One region of the Ensifer sp. ENS08 genome, then DNA from elsewhere that is predicted to be linked to it. Evidence: riboswitches for the same ligand, from Rfam matches in the RefSeq annotation. Region 1 holds a riboswitch; the other holds the start of a gene.
The links. Region 1 has a riboswitch for cobalamin ahead of IB272_RS05650 (CbtB-domain containing protein). Riboswitches for the same ligand answer to the same signal wherever they lie in the genome.
Positions count from the first base shown of each region.

Region 2: another riboswitch for cobalamin. It lies ahead of cobU (bifunctional adenosylcobinamide kinase/adenosylcobinamide-phosphate guanylyltransferase); the one in region 1 lies ahead of IB272_RS05650 (CbtB-domain containing protein).

Region 1 is NZ_JACVBF010000002.1:19,016-26,368, forward strand. It holds gene IB272_RS05635 (glucoamylase family protein) at 1-764, shown strand, start outside; gene IB272_RS05640 ((2Fe-2S)-binding protein) at 785-1,633, shown strand; gene IB272_RS05645 (CbtA family protein) at 1,672-2,469, opposite strand; gene IB272_RS05650 (CbtB-domain containing protein) at 2,667-2,843, opposite strand; cobalamin riboswitch at 2,884-3,146, opposite strand; gene IB272_RS05655 (TetR/AcrR family transcriptional regulator) at 3,145-3,837, opposite strand; gene IB272_RS05660 (NAD(P)H-binding protein) at 3,942-4,772, shown strand; gene IB272_RS05665 (anthrone oxygenase family protein) at 4,769-5,248, shown strand; gene IB272_RS05670 (SRPBCC family protein) at 5,318-5,884, opposite strand; gene IB272_RS05675 (metalloregulator ArsR/SmtB family transcription factor) at 5,881-6,243, opposite strand; gene IB272_RS05680 (crotonase/enoyl-CoA hydratase family protein) at 6,294-7,109, opposite strand; gene IB272_RS05685 (TetR/AcrR family transcriptional regulator) at 7,193-7,353, shown strand, end outside.
Region 2 is NZ_JACVBF010000002.1:592,632-599,984, reverse strand. It holds gene cobN (cobaltochelatase subunit CobN) at 1-887, opposite strand, end outside; gene cobW (cobalamin biosynthesis protein CobW) at 991-2,052, opposite strand; gene cobU (bifunctional adenosylcobinamide kinase/adenosylcobinamide-phosphate guanylyltransferase) at 2,056-2,580, opposite strand; cobalamin riboswitch at 2,715-3,173, opposite strand; gene IB272_RS08565 (cation diffusion facilitator family transporter) at 3,337-3,957, shown strand; gene IB272_RS08560 (cobyric acid synthase) at 4,030-5,487, opposite strand; gene IB272_RS08555 (hypothetical protein) at 5,738-5,881, shown strand; gene IB272_RS08550 (ABC transporter substrate-binding protein) at 6,665-7,353, shown strand, end outside.

The DNA of each region.
Region 1 (7,353 bases):
TGCTGGCACTCGGCGCGCCCGACCATTCGATCGAACCGGAGCACTATGCGGCCTTCGCCGAGGGCCATGACTGGATTCCGGTCGACGGCCGGCCGCATCTGCATGCGGCCCCACTCTTCATCCATCTCTTTCCGCAGGCCTGGCTCGATCTACGCGGGCTTTCCGACCGGCCGATGCGAGAGCGGGGGACGGACTATTTCGAGAATACCCGACGCGCCATCGCCTTGCAGCGGGACCATGCGCGCTCCAATCCCGGCGGTTTCGCCGGATATGGCGAGGACCTGTGGGGCCTCAGCGCCTGCCATGCGCCGCGCGGCCGGCTGCGGCTTGCGGATGGGCGCCAGCAGCGGCTTTTCGGCTATGTGAACCGCGGCGCACCCTACGGCCTTGATGACGGCACGCTCGTGCCCTGGGCGCCGCTTGCCTGCCTGCCGTTCGAGCCGGATGCGGCGCAGGCCTCCCTGGTGCATATGGCAGACAGTTATCCGGGACTTTTGAGCGAAGGGCGCTTTCCTGGCGGCTTTAACCCGAGCCTGGCCGCCGGCGCAGGCCCGGAGGGCTGGATCGATGCGCGGGTCGTCGGTCTTGACCAGGGCCTCGTTGTCATGATGATCGAGAACTGGCAAAGCGGCCTTAGCTGGGCGCTGATGCGCAGCATGCCGGCGATCCGCCTCGGCCTTGAACGGGCGGGCTTCGACGGTGGCTGGCTGCAGGAGGGGGAAGGCGCGTGTGGTAATCCGCCCGCATCCCGCGCCAGAGGATGAGAACGGACGACGGAGACGGCATGCGCTTGAACGACCACCGGCCGACAGCGGAGACCGCGGCGTTTGCGCCGCAGGCGCTGGCCGTCGCCGACCATCTGCGTGCCCAGTTTCCCGAGGCTGCCGTCTCGCTCGGGCCGGCGGCCAGTGATTTCAGCGCGCCGGGCGACTTCTGGGCTACCGGCAGCGCTGGCCTTGAGGCGGGGCTCGCCTATCAGGATTTCTTCGGGGTCGGCATGACCGACCGGGTCCGGGCGGCGCATCTGATCGCCTTCTATAGCCGCCAGCTGAGCGTAGTCCTTGGCGCGTTCCATCTCGGCGCCGGGTCGCAGGCGGAGGTGGCCGGCATTCGTTTCGAGGATTGGACGCGGCTTCACCGTGGCGTCGAAGTCGCGGGCAAGCGCTATCATTTTCGCCTGCATCCGCCGGCGACGGAGCGCCAGGGTGGCGAAGGTGTCAGCGCATTCGAACAGGGCTTCATCGCCCATCTGGCACCCGTCGTTGCGGTTCTGAAAGCGCGAGCAGGGCTGTCGAGCGGGGCGCAATGGCGGCTCGCGGCCGATGCCCTGGCCGGCGCGTTCCTGGAAATCGGCCGCGCGATCGGCGACGAGGCGCGCGGCATGGCCGAGGCGCTGGCGATCGTCAAGCGACCGGGTTCGCGGCTCTACTCAGAGGAGCTCTGCTACGAGCAGATCGCGGCTCTCGATCCGGCAAGCGGCGCTCAGCTGTCGCGCCAGTATCGGATCCGTTGCGGCTGCTGTCTCTACTTCAAGACGGAAGGGGGCAGCTTCTGCGACACTTGCGTGCTGCTGGAGCCGGAAGATCGCCGCGCGCGGCTGGCGGCGCATCTCATGCAAAACGGCGGGACCTGAACCCCGCCGTCGCTTTGCTGACGATCTGTGATCAGTGATCACTGTGCCTTGACGAAGCGCTCGTTGATGAAGCCGGAGACGACGCCGAGTACGATCCAGAAGGCAAGCGTGGTGGCGAGTGCGGCAACCGCAAACTCGGCGCCGAGCACGGCCGGAACGTTGCTGGTGATATCGAGCGGCTGCGGCGCACCGTAGACATGGGGTGCTGCGATCGCCACCAGGCCTGCGACCTTGGAGACGATCTCCTCGCGCAGGACGACGAGATAGAGGCCGACGGCGGAGAGCGCCACGGTCACCAGCCACCAGGTCTGGCGGTCGCCGAGTTCGGCTGCCGGAAAGCCCGGCAGTTCCGGCGGCAGACCGATCGCCGGCAGCATGTGCACGGCAAGCCAGCCGCAGGCGCCCCACAGCGCGCCGTTCCTGAGCGTGATCGGGTAGCCGATCACCAGGCTGACGCCGGCGAGCAGCAGACCGAAGCCGGAACCTGTGACGAGGTTCGCCATCAGCGTGCCGGAGAAGCGGCTCATGCCGAACATGATGCCGCCTTCCTCATGCTCGCCCTCATGGGCATAGGCCGGGGTGATCGGCGACAAAGCGTCGAGGAAAGCGCCGAACGGCGACACGGCTTTGAGCGACGAATGCTGGTCGTGGTTTTCTGCGGCCGGCTGTGCCGCACCCGGCTGGGCGGCGGGCTGTTCGGTGGCGGCCGGTGCCTCGCCTTCGAATTCTTCTGCATGCAGGATCAGCGGTGTGACGCGCAGTTCCTGGGCGCCGGTCATGAAGACACCGGCAATCAATCCAGCCACGATCGCGGCCAGAAGCGTTCTGACAATCATCTTGAAATCCCTCGATAACGACAAAAGCCACGCCCTGTGGCGTGGTCCTTGAGCCTTCCCATTTTCCCTATGCTGCGGATGGCCTTCGCGCGCCGGAAAAACCGGGATGCACGCAGGCCTCCATCCGGCTCGGGCCGGATGCGTTCAGGTCCGCAGATTGTTCGATGCGGAACGTTGTTCACGTTCCGGCGCATCGGTCAGTGGCAGGGGAAGCCGTAGGAGTGGCGGGTGTCGTGCGCCGTGTCGTGCAGCACTGCCGAGTTGGCAAGGCCGGCGCCAAAGACGAGGAATGCGCCGATGAAGAGCGCGATGACGCCAGCGGTCAGACGATCGCTGAGGGAGAGCGGGGTGCTCGAAATGGTAGACGTAGCCATGACAACCTCCGTGATGGCATCGGGAAATTCCCGGTTGGGCCCTATGCCCGTATCGAGTGGCAGGTTTCCTGGCTCACGGCGTTGGGCTCGATGCCCTCGATCTGCCTCGCCTTCCCAGCTCGGCCGCCCTCTCGCGGTCTTGCCAGTGGCTTCTTCCGGATCGCTCCGGAACGGTGGATCGACGTCGCTCTACAGTCGCGGGGTCGGCCGTGATTTGAATGCCCAGCTTGGGTCCATCCGTCACATTCCCGTTTACTCCCGAAACACGTTCGCGTCCCGGGAACCAATCGATCCCAGATGATTAGGATTGTGTCATGGAGTTGTCAATTGAGTGCGCGCCGCCGCGCGGTCCATCCGCGACAAAATCCTTGATGGTCATGCGTTTGTAGGCTTCGACGATCTGGTCACCCTCGGCCCGGTCGACCGAGACTGCAAGTCGCATGGTGCAGTCGCCGAGATGCATGATCAGGAAGGCGGCGCTGTCGATCTCTTCGCGCGGTGTCTCCGGCACAAGCCGGGCCCAGACATCGGCAAGCAGCTTTCCGCCGGCGCGGCTTTGCGCAAGATCGATCTCGCGCAGCGCCTTGTCGGCCTGCATCGCCGACCAGATGTCGCGCATGACCGGCTCGGCGAGGAACATGTCGTAGTAGATGTCGAACAGCAGCGAGAAGGCGTCGCGCAGTTCGGCTATCGACGTGACCTTGGCCAGTTCGGCCGCGATGCACTCGTTGCAGACCGCATTGTAGCGCTCGGCCAGCGTGCGCACGATTGCCGCCTTGTCGGGAAAGTACTGATACAGCGAGCCGATCGAAATCCCCGCCTTTTCAGCGACTTCGCTCATGCGCATGGCGTCGCTGCCCTTCTCCTGGATGAGCGCCGTCGCGCAGGCAAGGATCTGCTCGACGCGCTCGCGGCTGCGCTTCTGGCTCGGCGTCCGGCGCAGCGCAGGCTCGTCGTTGGCGGGAAGCGTGGCGGGACTTGCATCTGGAATCATGAGTAATGCTCACATTTTGACTTGACTCCTAAAATACGAGGATTTATCACATTTGCAAATGTGAGAGATGCTCATGTTTGTTGGTGGAACCTCAGGAGGAAACGATGTCTCAGAAAGTCACACTGGTTTTGGGCGGTACCGGCAAGACGGGGCGGCGGGTGGCCGATCGCCTTCGGGAGCGGGGCATAGCGGTCCGCATCGGCGCCCGTTCGGCGTCGCCTTCCTTCGATTGGACGGATGAGGCGACCTGGACGCCCGCCCTTGAAAATGTCGATCGCATCTATGTCTGCTACCAGCCCGATCTGGCGGTGCCGGGCGCCGTCGACGTCATCGCCAAGTTCTCGAGCCTTGCCGTTCGCTCCGGCATCAAACGGTTGGTGCTCCTGTCGGGCCGCGGCGAGGACGAGGCGGAAGCCTCCGAGCGTGCGCTGCAGGCCTCCGGCGCCGACTGGACGGTCATCCGGGGCAGCTGGTTCTTCGAGAATTTCGACGAAGGCTTCCTGGCCGACGGCGTGGTGAGTGGTTCGGTCTTCCTGCCGGTGGACGAGGTCACCGAGCCCTTCGTCAGTTGCGACGACATTGCCGACGTGGCGGTTGAGGCTCTTCTGGACGATGCGCATATCGGCAAGGTCTATGCCTTGACCGGCCCGCGCCTGATGACCTTTGCCCAGGCCGTCGCCGAGATCGCCGCGGCCGCCAACCGTCGGATCTCTTATCAGGCCATTCCGGTTTCCGACTTCGCAGCGCATCTCAAGGCGGACGGCGTGCCGGATGACTATGTCGAACTCATCCGCTATCTCTTCACCTCGGTGCTCGACGGACGCAATTCCAGCATGACGTCCGATGTCGAGCGCGTGCTTGGGCGGCGTCCGCGCGACTTTGCCGATTACGCCCGGGAAACCGCAGCAACTGGTGTTTGGAGTCTTGCCGCATGATCCCGTTGATCCCCGCTCTGGCGTTTGCCGCCGCGATCGGTTCCGGCCTGATGGCCGGGCTGTTCTTCATCTTCTCGGTCTGCATCATGCAGGCCCTGTCGCGGCTGCCGCCGGAGCAGGGGATCGCCGCGATGAACGCCATCAATGTCGTGATCCAGAACCCGATCTTCCTCAGCGCCTTCATGGGCACGGCGCTGCTCGCCCTGGCGCTCGTCGTCGTCGCCTTCATCTCGGGGGGCGAGGGCAGGTGGTGGCTTGCCGCCGGTGGCATTGCCTATGTCGTTGGCGTGCTGCTGGTGACCATTGTCTTCAACGTGCCGATGAATGACGCGCTCGCCGCGGCAGCCCCCGGTCAGGCGGCGACCGATCTCTGGCGTGAGCGCTATCTGACCGATTGGGTCTGGTGGAACCACGTGCGCACATGGGCCTCGATCGGCGCGCTGGCGTTTTTCGTTCTCGGTTTCGCCCGCACCTGACGAAAAGCGCCGGCAAGTCGATCCTTGCCGGCGCCTGCACGCGTCCTGACCTTCAAGCCCATCCCGCCGTCAGGGCTTCGGAATACGCGCGTCGTATTGCGCTTCAAGGTCGGCAAACTTGCTCCAGAAGGCTGCCGGCTTTTCGCCTTCGAGCAGAGCGCGCAAAATGTCGAGGTGTACGTGCCAGCCGGCGGAGAAGCTGGTCATGACCGCGCGGTCGGCGATGCGCTTATGGGTGACGACGAGCAGCACCTTGTCGCCGCGGGGGCTGAGCTCGAAGCGGACCTCCGACGGGGTGCCGGTCTCTTCGTTCCAGGTATAGGCCAGTAGTCGTGGCGGCTCCCAGGCGAGCACGTGGCCGTAATTGTGCACCTCGCCGGCGTGCTCGGCGTATTTCTGCGGTGGCCGATCGTCCTCCGTCGTCAGTTCCGAATGGCGGAAGACGTGCTCGACCTCGGCCCCTTCCTTCGATCCGATCGTTCCGGACGCCATCCAGAGCCGGCGCTTGCTTTCCTCCGTCAGATAGGACCAGACCCGCTCGATCGGGCCGGGAAGCAGGCGCTCGATGCGCACCGCGTCTGGTGCGACGACACGGCCGTAATCGGCGCCGGCAAAGGCTGTGGCAGACGAAGTCATGGCTTTTCCTCCGGATCAGTTTGGATTGTGGCGTCTTCGGCGAGAAGCAGCGCCTCGAGTGCGTCGATGCGGGTGCGCCAGAAGGCTTCGTAGTGGCGCATCCATTCCATGCCTGCATGCATCGGCGCGGCATCGAGCCGGCACACATGCGTGCGACCTTTCACTTCGCGGCGCACCAGACCTGCTCCTTCCAGCACCTTGATGTGCTTCGATGCCGCGGCCAGCGAGATCGAGAACGGCGCCGCAAGCTCACCCACCAGTCTTTCGCCCTGCGAAAGGTCCTGGAGCATGGCGCGCCGCGTCGGGTCCGAAAGCGCGTGAAACACGGCATCGAGATGTGCGTTCTGATATTCAACCATATTGTTGAATATCCTCTCGGTCGACCTAATTGTCAACCGTTCGGTTGAATTTAAAAGTATCGCGAAAAGAGACCACGCCGCGGTGGGTCGTCGTGGAGGCGCCGTCCCGTCCAGGCGGCAAGCGCATCGGCAAGATCGTCGGTCGGCACCATCTGGGCAAACTGTTCGCTTTCGACCAGCAGCCCCTCGGCGATCGACATGTTGAGGCCGCGGGTGACGGCGGTGATGATCGAGCGCACTGCAAGCGGGGAGTGGCCGATGATGCGTTTTGCCAGGTCACGGGCGGCCGACATCAGTTCCTCATGAGCGACGACGTGGTTGACGAGCCCCAGCTCCAGCGCGCGATCGGCCAAGAAATCCTCGCCTGTCAGCAGCAGTTCAAGCGCGCGCTTGCGGCCGGCGAGCCGCGGCAGGCGCTGGGTGCCGCCGAAGGTCGGCGGCATGCCGAGCTTGATTTCCGGTTTGGCAAAACGCGCCCGGTCGCTTGCAACAGCGAGATGCACCGCTTCAGTGATCTCGCAGCCGCCGCCATAGGCAAGCCCGTTGACGGCAGCGATAACCGGCTTCGGAAAGGCTTCGAGCCGGGCCGTCAGGCCCTGGCCGCGACGGACGAAATCGCGCACGGCCGGGTTTACGCCCTTGGCCACGCTTTCCGAGAACTCATGGATATCGCCGCCGGCGGAAAAGGCGCGGTCGCCGGTGCCGGTGATGATCACGGCGCCGACGCCGTCGTTCGCTTCGATCTGGTCGAGAAGGCTCATGAGCCGGTCGATCAGCTCGTAGTTCAGCGCGTTGAGTTTCTCTGGTCGGTTGAGAGTGAGGAGGGCGATGCCCTCGGAAATCTGCATCAGCACGGTGTTCGACATGGTTGCTCTCCGGCAGCTGTTGACGGGGAGAGGCTAGGTGAGGGAAGATGCCATGTATATTCACTAGTCGGTATACATGAGAGATGGCGAAAGCAGAGAAATCGACCCGGGACCTGATCGTCGCAGCGGCGGAAAAGCTGTTTTATGCCGAGGGCATCCGCGCCGTCAGCGTCGATGCGGTGGCGGAAGCCGCGGGCGTGACCAAACGCACGCTCTACTATCATTTCGACAGCAAGGACGAGTT
Region 2 (7,353 bases), 570 kb from region 1:
ACCGGCGCACCGGTCGATTCCAGCACCGTCGGCTGACGGTCGGCACCGGGCGACGAGACCGCAAAGCCAGTGGCGTTCATCACCACGTCGGGTGCGGCCTCGGAAAAAATCGCCTGCAGCGTGCCGACGGAAACGGCATCCTTGAGGCTTGACACGAACACCGGCAGTGCCCGCACACCTTCAGCCTCCAGCGCATCGATCAGCGCCTCCACCGGCCGTGTCTCGCCACTCTGCACGAGCGCGCGGTAAAAGCAGATCCCAACCGTCGGGGGTTCGAATCCCTCCCTCGCTACCATCCGTCCCTGAACAAGGGACTGCCATTCGCTGACGCCGATCACGCCAGCACCCGGCCACCAGATGCCGGCCTTCAACAGGGGCTTTGCCGGCTGCGGCTTCTCCGCACCTGTGACCAGTGCGGCCGCATAGTCGAGAAACAGCCCGGCATTGTCCGAGCCGCCTTCGGTGAAGTAAGCCCAAAGGCGCTGGCGGTCGTCGGCTGCGACGGTGGAGAAAGGCTCCAGCCCCGGATCCGGCTTGTCGTCACCCGGCAGAACCGCGATCTCGAAACGATGGGTGACGGCAGCCGCATGCAGGGCTTCCAGCAGATAACGGAAATAGCTGGCGCCACCGAGCGGCCGGACGACGATCAGCTTGGCGTGACGCGCCGTGCGCTCGACGTATGTGTCGACCGACATCGGGTGCATCAGGCTCATCAGGCTGGCGATGCGCAGGCTCAAGCCTCCGTCGCGTCGGCCGTGAGCCGCGGCGATCGAGGAGAGCTCGGTGTCGGCGGCCGAGAGGAAAAGGATATCGGCCGGCGTTTGCCCAAGGTCGATCGCCTCGTTGCCGTCGGCGATCGTTCCTTTCTGGGCGAGAAGCAGATGCATTCGTCTTGTCCGGTGGGGCAATTCCGAACGAAAACGCTAAAAGCGTTTTCCATCCGGAACTGCATCATTTCAATGCGTTAGATCATTTCACTCAAAGAACGATCTAGACGAGCGCGGTAATCGCAGCGCGCACCGCCGCCTCGTCCATGTCGTGCAGGCCGATGACGACGAGGCGCGTACCGCGCTTTTCGCCGGCGCCCCAGGCGCGGTCGTAATATTGGTCGATGCGGGCGCCGACCGCCTGGATCAGGAGGCGCATCGGCTTGCCGGGCACGTCGGCAAAGCCCTTGAGGCGCAGAACGTCGTGCTCCGCGATCACGCCCTTCAGGCGATCGATGAACGCCGAGGGATCGGCGATCGAACCGAGCTCGACGACGAAGCTGTCGAACTCGTCGTGATCGTGCTCCTCACCTGCCTCGTCCATCTCGTGATGCGACTTGCGGTTGGCGATATCGCTTTCCGTGCCGACACCGAGGCCAAGCAGGATGGCAGCGGCGACTTCGCCGTTCTTCGCCTCGATCATCGTCGGCTTGCGGCTGGTGCGCGAAGACACCTCGTCGCGTACGGCCTTGAGGCCGGAGGCATCGATCAGATCGGTCTTGTTGAGAACGATGAGATCGGCAGCCGTCAGTTGGTCCTCGAACAGCTCCTCGATCGGGCTTTCGTGATCGAGATTGTCGTCCTCGACGCGCAGCGCATCGACCTTGTCGTGGTCGTCGGCAAAGCGGCCAGCGGCAACGGCGGCGCTGTCGACCACGGTGACGACGCCATCGACGGTCACTTCGCTGCGGATATCCGGCCAGTTGAAAGCGGCGATCAGCGGCTGCGGCAGGGCAAGGCCCGAGGTTTCGATGATGATGTGGTCAGGGCGGTTTTCACGCTCGAGCAGCTTCGTCATGGTCGGGATGAAATCGTCAGCCACGGTGCAGCAGATGCAGCCATTGGTAAGCTCGATGATGTCGTCCTCGGTGCAGGCCTCGGCACCGCAGCCCTTCAAGACATCGCCGTCGACGCCGAGATCGCCGAACTCGTTGATGATCAGCGCGATGCGCTTGCCGTCGGCGTTCTGCAGCAGGTTGCGGATCATCGTCGTCTTGCCGGCGCCGAGGAAGCCGGTGATGACGGTCGCCGGGATCTTGCCCTGGTTGGCTCTCGCAGTGGTCATGGATCAACCCTTCATTTTCAGCGGCAAACCGGCCGCGACAAAGTAAACTTCAGCGGATTTCTCCGCAACGATCTGGTGAAGCCGGCCGGCATGGTCGCGAAACTCGCGGGCCATGCGGTTCTCGGGCACGATGCCGAGGCCGACCTCGTTGGAAACAAAGACGAGGCGCGCCCGCGCCTCAGGCAGATACGCAACAAGGGCGGCGAACTCCGCCGTCATGTCGCGCTCTTCCAGCATGAGATTGGTGACCCATAGCGTCAGGCAGTCGATCAGGACCACATGGCTGGGATCATCGATGCGTCTGAGGATGCCGACGAGATCGAGCGGCTCCTCATGCGTCGTCCAGCCCTCGCCGCGGCGCGTCCGGTGATGGTCGATGCGCTCGCGCATTTCGTCGTCCCAGGCGCGGCCCGTGGCGACATAATGCATGGTGAGGCCGGACGCTTCGACGAGCCTCTCGGAAAAGCTGGACTTGCCGGAACGGGCGCCGCCAAGGACCAGCACGGGCCCGGCGCTGAGACTGCTCATCGTGGCTGCCTCAACATTCCCAAATCAGCCGTCGGTGGCAAAAGCCATCGGACGCGCCACGGGCGCGTTCTTGAAAGCATCTGCGAGCCAAAACAACCTCCGTGATGGCGTTGGAGACAAAAGTCCCCTCGGGCGGAATGCCCATGCCGGATGGCAGGTCTCCTGGCTCACGGCGTCACGGGCCGAACATCGCCTCGCCCTTAAAGGGCAAGGTTCCGATGTCAGGGCCCGAGCGGCCCGCCTCACCTTCCCGGCGTCTTTCCGGTGCCACAGCGAACCTTTGCGCGTCGTCTCCGACGCATGGGTGCTGTGAGGGACATCGTGAAAGGCGGACGATTCGTAGAAGAAGAGGCGTCCAAACCCGGCTGATCACGATGCCACGCCAGTGGCTTTTCCGGCTTGATCCCCGACCTGCCCCGATTGCCCGTGCAACCGGCCGACAGCCCGGCACCAAACCCGATGGCGAACCCTGACCGTTCTACAGTCGCGGGGTCGGCTGCGATAAGGATGCCCGATTTGGGTCCATCCGTCACATTCCCAATTATTCCCCCAGATCGCCACGACAAGGGGGAACCATCCAACGCCTGATGATTAGGAAGCGGGCAGCCCAAAGTCAATCGACGCATGCGACGCCTCCCCGGCCGAGTTGCGCCACGCGACGATTTGTCGGGCGTCAGGCACGACGGCGGTGTGAAGGGAACCGATGTCGAAACCTAGTGCTATGGATAGCAAACTGCTGCTAACACCTGTGTCAAGATGCCGAGGGCGAATCTCGCCAGAAAGGGAACCTTTCGAGTGGATACCGAGCTGCGCCGCGTCGTCCTCATCGTCTCCCTGTTGAACCTCGGCTATTTCGGGGTGGAACTCCTTGTCGCGCTTTCGATCGGCTCGGTGTCCCTGATGGCCGACAGCGTCGACTTCCTCGAAGACGCCTCCGTCAACATGCTGATTTTCTTTGCTCTGGCCTGGACGGCGCGAACCCGCGCGCGGGTCGGCATGGCGATGGCGTTCATTCTACTGGTACCGGCGCTGGCCTTCCTTTGGACGGCCTGGGCGAAGTTCATGGATCCGGTCCCGCCAGAGCCCTTTGCCCTTTCCCTGACCGGACTTGGGGCGCTGGTGGTCAACCTCTTCTGCGCCTATCTGCTCGTCGCCTACCGTCACACGAGCGGCAGCCTCACGCGGGCAGCATTTCTCTCGGCCCGCAACGATGCCTTCGCCAATGTGGCCATCATCGCCGCGGGTCTGGCGACAGCCTATCTGTGGCAGTCGGCCTGGCCGGACCTGATCGTCGGCTTGGGGATTGCCCTGATGAACCTGGATGCCGCGCGGGAAGTCTGGGAAGCCGCAAGCGAGGAGCACGATGTCGCAGCGTAGTTCCGTCGGATAAGCTCGTTGCTCCTGTTGGGCCCGACGTACCGGACCTGCTGGCTGACCGTTGCCGCGTCCCTAGTGCCTGAGCAACTCGTCCAGCCAGCGACGATCGAGCACAGCCTCCAGTTCGTTCGCGACATCGTCGAGCGCCGCATCGACCGATTGGCGGTAGTTGTTGGCGCCGCCTTCGATGCCGAAACTCTTGAGCAGCGCGCCACGATAGGCGTCGCTGGTGAAGAGCCCATGCAGGTAGGTGCCCATCACGCGGCCATCGGCCGAAAGCGCGCCGTCGGCGCGATTGTCGATGCGCACCGATGGCCGGCCACAGTCTGCACCTTGCGTCTTGCCAAGATGGATTTCGTAGCCTTCGAGCGCCACATCATGCTCCAGCGACCAGGCGCGGCTGTTGCGCACCGTCTTTTCCGGCGCCATCTCGGTCTCGACCTCGAGCAGCCCGAGACCCTCGACCGCACGTTCGCCGCCCTCGATGCCGAGCGGATCGGTGACGCGCCGGCCGAGCATCTGGTAGCCGCCGCAGATGCCGATGACCCGGCCGCCCCGGCGCACATGACGTTCGAGGTCACGGTCCCACCCTTGCGCGCGGAAATCGATGAGGTCGCCGATGGTCGATTTCGACCCGGGAATGACGACGAGGCCAGCGTCGACCGGAATGGGACTGCCAGGCCGCACGAAGACGAGATCAATCTCCGGTTCGGCGGCGAGCGGATCGAGGTCGTCGAAATTGGCGATGCGCGACAGTACCGGGACGGCAACCTTCAGCGCCCGCCCCTCGCCGCGCGTCAGCTTCTCCAGCACGACGGAATCTTCCGCCGGCAGGCGTGCCGCCGCCTTCAACCACGGCACGACGCCGAAGCAGGGCCAGCCGGTGTAGCGGTTGACGGCAGCAATGCCGTCGTCGAACAGCGTGACGTCGCCGCGGAACTTGTTGATGAGATAGCCGGTCACCATGCGCCGGTCTTCCTCGGGCAGGATCGCATGCGTGCCGACCAGCGAGGCGATCACCCCGCCGCGGTCGATGTCGCCGACCAGCACGACCGGCACGTCGGCCCGTGTCGCAAAGCCCATATTGGCGATGTCGCCGGGCCTGAGGTTGATTTCGGCCGGCGAGCCGGCGCCTTCGACCACCACGAGATCGGCACCGGCCGATATTTGTTCGAAACTCTCCATGACGGCGCCCAGCAGCTTGGGCTTGAGCGCCTGATATTCCCGCCCCCTAGCCTGCCCGGCGACCTTGCCCTGAACGACGATCTGGCTGCCCACGTCCGACTGCGGCTTCAGGAGCACCGGGTTCATGTGCACCGACGACGGCACGCGCGCGGCCAGCGCCTGCAGCCATTGCGCGCGGCCGATCTCGCCACCGTCGTCGGAAACGGCGGCGTTGTTCGACATGTTCTGCGGCTTGAACGGCCGGACCTTCAGGCCCTGATTGGCGGCAAGCCGGCAGAGCCCCGCCACCAATACCGATTTTCCGACATCCGAGCCGGTTCCCTGCAACATGATCCTGCGTGTCATGCGGCCATCGGTAACACTGAAACGGGCAGCGGCAAAGGTCTGTTTCGACACGATTTCGCCGCAATTGACAAAGCCTTTTCACGCATTGTTTCGCGCTTTCGCAAGGCTTGTCGAAAATGTCGCGGCCGATAGCCAGAATGCGACATGGCGTGGCGAGTTTGGCATTCAATTTTTTGCAGCGCACACCTATATCAGCGGCATAGCAACACGCCCCGGAGGATAGGCCTCCGGCCTCTCAAGGTTCATGTCCATGCTGTATATTTTCAGCAAGCCCAATTTCGTCCAGATCGCCTGGAACTCGAAGGTTCCGTCCAGCCAGTCGCGCGTGCGCAACCTCGTCGTCGACGCGCCCTTCGGCCCGCTCGGCGTCATCCGCACGTCGAACGTCGGCTAAGGCCAGCGATCGGGGCGGAAGCCCCTTCGAGCTCTCCTCCCAGAGCCTCCTCCACCGCCCCTCCGGGGCGGTTTTTTTATGTCCGGCATTGGCCCTGAAATGCGAAGGCCGCATCAACCTCTTCAGGAGGGATGCGGCCGCCAAAAAACGCCTGGTCACTTCGGAAAAACACACCGAAGGTTCGCTCAAAGTCCGGGACGCACAAACCTGATCCGGACCGGCGGCAGTCCCCCGCCGCGAGAAGAACAATTAGCTGGACATCGTTACCGGATGGTTAGTGAGGATTTAACCAAAGATGAATTCCGGACTTTTTTGTAAATTTTTCGCGACATGCGCGCCATTTGGCGTGACGCAATCACGACAGGAAACGTCAGGATCTCGACAGGGTTCTGAGGTCCGTGGCGCCCAGCGCCATTTTTTGCGGCAAGAATTGTCGCTATTGCTTAAATTCGGGGTCTCTCACGCACAAAATACGCGCTTCGGCGATGTCGCAGACAGAACGCACGAGACCCCGTCCTTCCCGGTCAACCGATTGAAGAGGTTGATTTCTCAGCGAGAAACCTTAGGCTTGGTTTGCGGTATAAGAGGAGATTGGCTGGCGACAGGGTTCCGCGGCCAGGGCTGAATACGAACTCCCGCACCGTCCGCAGCAAGGGTGAACCCTGGCTTGTTTGATGCCGAACCCCCGGCTGCATCGTTGTTTCGGGTGACGGAGGATGTCGCGTCCGCCGTGGATTCCCGTTTGGATCTTGGCTGCAAAATAAGACTGGGAGGTCTTGCAACATGAAGAAACTCCTCGCTTCCACCATTCTCGCCGCTGGCCTCTATGCCATGGCGGGTTCCGCGCAGGCCGCGGAATGCGGTGAAGTCAGCATTGCCGAAATGAACTGGGCTTCTGCCGGCGTCGCCGCCCAGGTGGACAAGTTCATTCTGGAGAACGGCTACGGCTGCACGGTGACGCTGGTCACCGGCGACACCATGCCGACCTTCGCTTCCATGAACGAAAAGGCGCAGCCCGACATGGCGCCGGAACTCTGGGTCAACGCCGTGCGCACGCCGCTCGACGCTGCGATCAAGGAAGGCCGTCTCATCGAAGCCGCCAAGATCCTGAGCGAAGGCGGCGTCGAAGGATGGTGGATCCCGAAATTCCTCGCCGACGCGCACCCGGACATCAAGACGGTGCAGGACGCGCTGAAGCACCCGGAGCTCTTCCCGGCACCGGAAGACTCGTCGAAGGCCGCCGTTCACAATTGCCCGTCCGGCTGGAACTGCCAGGTCTCGACCGCCAATCTCTATCGCGCGCTGAACGCGGAGAAGGACGGCTTCCTGCTGGTTGATACTGGCTCGGCTGCCGGCCTCGACGGCTCGATCGCCAACGCGTTCGAAAAGAAGACCGGCTGGCTCGGCTACTACTGGGCACCGACCGCCATCCTCGGCAAATACGAGATGACCCGCCTCTCCTTCGGCGTCGA